Regions from separate parts of the Streptosporangium sp. NPDC048047 genome, predicted to be linked through region 2. Evidence: riboswitches for the same ligand, from Rfam matches in the RefSeq annotation. Region 2 holds a riboswitch; the other holds the start of a gene.
What was found. A riboswitch is a leader RNA that binds a small molecule or an ion and turns the genes downstream of it on or off. The one in region 2 is predicted to bind glycine.
Positions count from the first base shown of each region.

Region 1: another riboswitch for glycine. It lies ahead of gcvP (aminomethyl-transferring glycine dehydrogenase); the one in region 2 lies ahead of gcvT (glycine cleavage system aminomethyltransferase GcvT).

Region 1 covers NZ_JBEZNH010000083.1:21,569-24,968, reverse strand. Annotated here, with positions in the region: gene gcvP (aminomethyl-transferring glycine dehydrogenase) at 1-1,537, opposite strand, end outside; glycine riboswitch at 1,698-1,790, opposite strand; gene AB0D67_RS36875 (MerR family transcriptional regulator) at 1,806-2,336, opposite strand; gene AB0D67_RS36870 (bifunctional nuclease family protein) at 2,571-3,041, opposite strand; gene AB0D67_RS36865 (MerR family transcriptional regulator) at 3,120-3,400, opposite strand, start outside.
Region 2 covers NZ_JBEZNH010000005.1:158,105-161,504, forward strand. Annotated here, with positions in the region: gene AB0D67_RS06495 (L-serine ammonia-lyase) at 1-584, opposite strand, end outside; gene gcvH (glycine cleavage system protein GcvH) at 663-1,052, opposite strand; gene gcvT (glycine cleavage system aminomethyltransferase GcvT) at 1,049-2,140, opposite strand; glycine riboswitch at 2,174-2,268, opposite strand; glycine riboswitch at 2,269-2,367, opposite strand; gene AB0D67_RS06510 (hypothetical protein) at 2,583-3,400, shown strand, end outside.

The DNA of each region.
Region 1 (3,400 bases), on a different contig from region 2:
TCGCGTTGAGCTTCATGGTGCACGAGCCCAGCGGGATCATCGACCGGTCGAGCGCGATGTCCCTGTCCTGCAGCCTGCGCAGGTAGCGGAGCATGGCGGTCTCGGAGCGGTGGCTGTGGAAGACCGGGTGGGTCAGGAAGTCGCTCGTCCGGGTCAGGGTGGCGGGCAGCGCGTCGTGGGCGGAGGCGTCCAGGTCGGCCAGGACCGCGCCGCCGGCGCCGAAGGCGGCCAGCACCCGCTCGATGTGCGGCGGCTCGGTCCTCTCGTCACAGGAGACGCCGACGTGGTCGTCGTCGGCGAGCCGCAGGTTGACGCCGTTGTCGCGGGCCGCGGCGACGACCTCGGCGGCCCGGCCCGGGACGCGGGCCAGCACGGTGTCGAAGAAGGCGTCGTGGACGACCTCGACGCCGCCCTGGCGCAGGCCCTCGGCGAGGACGACGGCGTGGCGGTGGACGCGGCGGCCGATCCTGCGCAGCCCCTCGGGGCCGTGGTAGACGGCGTACATCCCGGCGATCACCGCGAGCAGCACCTGCGCGGTGCAGATGTTGCTGGTGGCCTTCTCGCGGCGGATGTGCTGCTCGCGGGTCTGGAGCGCGAGGCGGTAGGCGGGGCGGCCGTCGGCGTCCTGGGAGACGCCCACCAGGCGGCCGGGCATCTGCCGCTGCAGGCCGTCGCGGACCGCCATGTAGGCGGCGTGCGGGCCGCCGAAGCCCATCGGCACGCCGAACCGCTGGGTGGAGCCGACCGCGATGTCGGCGCCCATCTCACCGGGGGCGGTCAGCACGGTGAGGGCCAGCAGGTCGGCGGCGGCGACGACCTGGGCGCCGCGGGCGTGGGCGGCGTCGGCGACGGAACGGAAGTCCCTGATCCGGCCGCTCGCGCCCGGGTACTGCACGAGCACGCCGAAGCAGTCGGGCAGCTCGGCGGTGAAGTCGCTCTCGACCAGCTCGATGCCGAGCGGCTCGGCGCGAGTGGCGAGCACGGCCTTGGTCTGCGGCAGGGCGTCGGCGTCGACGACGAACACGTTGGAGGCGGCCTTGCCGGCGCGGCGGGCCAGGGTCATCGCCTCGGCGACGGCGGTGGCCTCGTCGAGCAGGGAGGCCCCGGCGACGTCGAGGGCGGTCAGGTCGGCCACGACCGTCTGGAAGTTGAGCAGGGCCTCCAGGCGGCCCTGGGAGATCTCCGGCTGGTAGGGCGTGTAGGCGGTGTACCAGCCCGGGTTCTCCAGGAGGTTGCGGCGGATGACGGCCGGGGTGATCGTGTCGTGGTAACCCAGGCCGATCATCGAGGTGAGCACGGTGTTGCGGGAGGCGAGGGAGCGCAGCTCGGCGATGGCCTCCGGCTCGCTCGCCGCCGGGGGGAGGTCGAGCCGGTCGGCGATACGGATCGCCTCCGGCACGGCCACCGCGAGGAGGTCGGCGGCGGAGGCGAAGCCGACCGTCTCCAGCATGCGGGCCTGGTCTGCGTCGGCCGGGCCGATGTGACGGGTGGAGAAAGGCGGGGAGCTGAGCTCACCGAGCGGTGACAGGTCGGTCATGGAAAGCCTCCCGAGGCTGGTGGAGACCGGCGCTGAGCGCGGGCGTATGCCGGGTCTCCCCCTCTGTCATCTCCACCTGAGAGCTTCACCTTCCCCGCCGGGGAGGGCTTTCACCGTCGGTGAGACACGCCTGGCGGGCGCACCTGCTTTCCAGAGTCGCCTCGTCCGTGCGGTACAGGGTGCCTGAGAGATTCCGGGGAGGTTTGCTCCTTCGGCGCCCCGGTCGAGCCGGGGTCTCTCCCGCACGGTGTCTGCGGCCAGACCAACTTTACCCGGTTCGCCGGGCTCTGCGACGGCGGGCCAGCTCATCCGCCTGATGATCTCCTAAAGGGCTCTGGGACGCCTCCGCCCGCTCGCCGGGCAGATCGGCCAGGGAGCCCTCCACCTCCTGCCAGACGCGGCCCAGCGCGATGCCGAAGACGCCCTGGCCGCCCTGGAGGAGGTCGATGACCTCGTCGGGCGAGGTGCACTCGTAGACGCTCACGCCGTCGCTCATCAGGGTGATCTGGGCGAGGTCGCTGACCCCGCGGTCACGGAGGTGCTGTACGGCGATGCGGATCTGCTGGAGGGAGACGCCGGTGTCGAGGAGGCGTTTGACGACTTTGAGGACGAGGATGTCGCGGAAGCCGTACAGTCGCTGGGAACCTGAGCCCTGGGCGGCCCTGACCGTGGGCTCGACGAGCCCGGTGCGGGCCCAGTAGTCGAGCTGGCGGTAGGTGATGTCGGCGGCGGCGCAGGCGGTGGGGCCGCGGTAACCGACGTCGGCGGGCGGGCTCACCGGTGCCCCGTCGAACAGCAGACCCTCTTCGCCCGCGCGCTGACAGGCCTCCCCGCGCCGTTTCGGGTCATCCTGATCGGCGTTTCTACCCTCGCCGCTGCTGACCGCCACGCGGACCTCCGGCTTTCTCTCATCCCGCGGCCTGATCTGGGGGTTTACGCGCGGCCCCGGGGTTCACTTGCACCGTAGGCTCGGGGCCAAGCCCAGTCAACGACCCCACCCGGCGCGTCGTGAAGCGTAAATGCACCGAAATACCTACCCCGCGCGGCCGAAGTCCTCGGGCGTGATTGTGTCAAGGAACTCCCTGAACTTCTCCACCTCGTCCTCCTGGTCGTCGGGGATGATCACCCCGGCCTCGGCGACCACGTCCTCGCTGGCGAAGATGCGGGCGCCGGTGCGCAACGCGAGGGCGATCGAGTCCGACGGGCGGGCGCTGACCTCCGTCCCGTTGGAGAACACGAGATCGGCGAAGAAGATGCCGTCCCGGAGGGCGACGATGTTGACGGTGGTCAACTGGACGTCCAAGGCGTCGAGCACGTCGCGGAAGAGGTCATGGGTGAGCGGCCGCGGTGGCGGCTCGTCGGCCTGGGCCATGGCGATCGCCGTGGCCTCGGTCATGCCGATCCAGATCGGCAGATAGCGCTCCCCATGTGCCTCCTTGAGCAGAACAATGGGCTGGTTGGAAGGCATCTCAACCCGAACGCCCACGACCTCCATCTGCAACACGGGCTGCTCCATCTTCGCTGGATTTCGACCGGTTCGTTCAACGTAACATCCGGGGGACTTCGGCCGTCCGGCCAGGGCTCACCGGCCCAGGGCCCCTCGAACGCCGGAACGCAGCAACGAGGCGTGTAATTCCAGCAGGAGCCCGGATATCTCCCGGGCCGTCTCATCGGCCTCGGCGATCGCCCCGGGGCCGCGGCGGCGCAGCAGGGGGGCGATGGCCTGCTCCACCAGGCCGGCCTCGCGCTCGGCGGCGGCCTTGACCGCCCGCAGGTGGCGGGCGTGCAGGCCGAAGGCGGCCAGGGCGCCGACGCTGCGGGCCACCGCCAGGGCATCGGCGTCGTAGCGGCGGGCCACGGCCT
Region 2 (3,400 bases):
AGCCCGGAGATCGACAGGCCGGTCTCGGCGCAGTGCGCCAGCAGCTCGGCACCGGTCGTGAAGGGGTACGGCACCGCGGTGTCGTCGGGCTTGATCCGGTCGGCGCCGGTGGCGTTCTCGTCCACCACGAACCCGCCGCCCACCGAGTAGTAGACCTTCTCGCGGAGCGGGTCACCCGACTCGGAGAAGGCGGTGAAGCGCATGCCGTTGGGGTGGCGCGGCAGCGAGATCTTCCGTTCGAAGACGAGGTCCTCGCCGATCACGAAGGGGATCTCGTGCGCGCCGTACAACCGGACGGTCCCGCTCTCGCGCATGGCGGCCAGCCGCTCGTCGACGGTGTCGACGTCCACCAGCTCGGGCTTCTCACCCGACAGGCCGAGCAGGACGGCCTTGTCGCTGCCGTGGCCCTTGCCGGTCAGCCCGAGCGAGCCGTACAGGATCGCCTCGACCCTCGCGGTCTTCTCCAGCAGCCCGTCCTGGGCGAGGCCGCGGGCGAACCTGTGCGCCGCGGCCATCGGGCCGCCGGTGTGCGAACTGGACGGGCCGATACCGATCTTGAAGAGATCGAAGACGCTGATCGCCATTGATCTGGTCCTTGCTTGCGTCGCCGCGACCACGCGAGCCCCCATGGCCCGCATGGTCACGGCACTGTTGGGAGGAGGTCAGGACTCACCGGAGGTGAGCACGCCGTACTCCTCGGCGGACAGGAGGTCCTCGGGCCGGCCCTCCATACGGACGCGGAAGAGCCAGCCCTCGCCGTAGGGGTCGCTGTTGACCAGCGACGGGTCGTCCACGACCAGGTCGTTGACCTCGACGATCTCGCCGCCCACCGGGGCGAAGATGTCGCTCACCGACTTGGTGGACTCGACCTCGCCGACCGCGTCGCCCGCGGCGACGGTGGAGCCGACCTCGGGGACCTGCACGTAGACCACGTCACCGAGCGACTCGGCGGCGTAGGCCGTGACGCCCACGGTGAGGGTCAGGCCGTCGTCGATGCCCGCGACCCACTCGTGCTCCTTGGTGTACTGCAGGTCATCGGGAATGCTGCTCACTTTTTCCTCCTGTAGAAAGGCAGGTCGACGACCTCGACCGCTTCATGGGTACCCCGGATGCTCACGGCCAGACCCTCGGAACGGTCACCGTCCACGTAGGCCATGGCGATGGGCCTGCCGAGGGTCTGGGACGGGGCTCCGCTGGTCACCTCGCCGACGACGGCGCCGTCACCGGCGACGACCACCGGGTAGCCGTGGCGGGGCACCCTGCGGCCGGTCGCGATCAGTCCGACCAGGCGGCGCGCGGGCGGGACGTCCCTGAGAGGCTCCAGGGCGGCCCGGCCGACGAAGTCGCCCGGTTTGTCAAACCTCACCACACGGCCGAGCCCGGCGTCGAACGGGGTCAGCCCGGACGTCAGCTCGTTGCCGTACAGCGGCATGCCCGCCTCCAGGCGGAGGGTGTCGCGGGCGGACAGGCCCGCGGGGATGAGACCGTGCGGGGCGCCCGCCTCGGTCAGCGCCGACCACAGCGCCTCGGCGTCACCGGCGGCGACGAACAGCTCGAAGCCGTCCTCGCCGGTGTAGCCGGTGCGGGCGATGAGCGCCCGGATCCCGGCGACGGTCGCGGGCAGGCCGGCGTAGTACTTCAGGCCGTCGAGGTCGGCGTCCGTGAGCCCGCCGAGGATGGCGCGCGAGTTCGGGCCCTGCACCGCGACCAGCGCGTACTCCTCGGAGCGGTCGTCCACCGCGGCGTCGAAGTCCTTGGCCCGATCGGTCAGCTCGGCGGCGACCCGGGGGTAGTTGGACGCGTTGGCGACGACCATGAACTCGTCGGCGGCCAGGCGGTAGACGATCAGGTCGTCCAGCACGCCGCCGTCCGGCGAGACGATCATGGTGTAGCGGGCGCGGCCCGGCTCCAGCGCCGACAGGTGGCCGACCAGCGCGTAGTCGAGGGCCTCACCCGCCTGCGGGCCGGTCACGAAGATCTCACCCATGTGGGAGAGGTCGAACAGGCCCGCCGCCTGGCGGACGGCGTTGTGCTCGGCGGACTCGCTGCCGTAACGCAGCGGCATCAGCCACCCCGCGAAGTCGGTCAGGGTGGCGCCGAGAGCCTCGTGGACACCGCGCAGCGGCGTGGGTCGTGACATGTTCGCACCTCAGGCAGGGGACGGATGAGAGCATCCTCCCCCTCTGTCATTGATGCCTGAGAGCTTCGCCCGATTTTTGCCGGACTTTCACCTTCGGCGAGGCCGTACGGCCTGCTTTCCAGAGGTCACCTACCCGCACGGTCCTTTGCCTTGAGAGGTTCGCGGGGAGGGCTTGCTCCTTCAGGGGTCCTGGCCTGGATGTCAGGACTCTCTCCCGCACGGGTTCATCGGTGCCGTGGCCAGCCTAACCGGCGGCACCCGCCGAGCGAAATCCCTCACGGGGACTCACCGGGAACTCACTGGGGACTCACGGGGACTCACCGGGGCTCGCGGGGGGCTCGTGGGGGACTCGCGGGGGGCTCGCGGGGAAACGTCCGTCTCCGCCCGGCCGTACGGCGGGGCGGCCGTGTCGCATGGGTTCCTTGCATAATCTGATGAATCGATGGACGACTTCTTCCGCGAGAGGATCCTTGAGACGGGACGGCTGCCGCTGTTCTGCTTCTTCGTCGCGCTGATCGCCGCGTTCGTGCTGACCAGGATCAACGTCCGGCTGATCCGGGCGAAGATCGGCTGGTTCGGGAACGTCGGCGTCGGCGACATGCACATCCACCACGTGGTGTTCGGTGTGGTGCTGACCCTGCTGGGCGGGGTGGCGGGGCTGGTCGTCTCGGGTCTCTCCCAGGGCTGGTACGCCGTGACGGCCGCCGTGTTCGGGGCGGGGGCCGCCCTGATCCTGGACGAGTTCGCGCTGATCCTGCACCTCCGCGACGTCTACTGGGAGGAGGAGGGGCGGGCGTCGGTGGACGCGGTGTTCACCGCGATCGCGATCACCGGCCTGCTCCTCACCGGTCTGCGCCCGCTGGGCTGGGAGAACTCCGACGGCACGCCGCGCGGGGCGTGGCTCACCGCCGGCGTCATCGTGGCGAACCTCGCGCTGGCCGTGGTCACCCTCCTCAAGGGGAAGATCTGGACCGGCCTGGCCGGCCTGTTCCTGCCGCCGCTGCTGATCGTGGGCGCGGTACGGCTGGCCCGCCCGGGCTCGCCGTGGGCGCACTGGTTCATGGCGCCCGGCTCCCGGCGGCCCCGGCCCCGGAAGATGGCCACGGCGGTGCACCGGGAGAGGCGCTGGCGGCGACCGGTCATCCAGGCGAAGATCGCCTTCCAGGAGTTCGTCTCCGGCCGGCACGACCTGCCCTCCACCCGCCGCCTGGTCAGGCTCCAGGAGCGCCACGAGCACCCCGCGGGTCAGGAGCGCGTCAC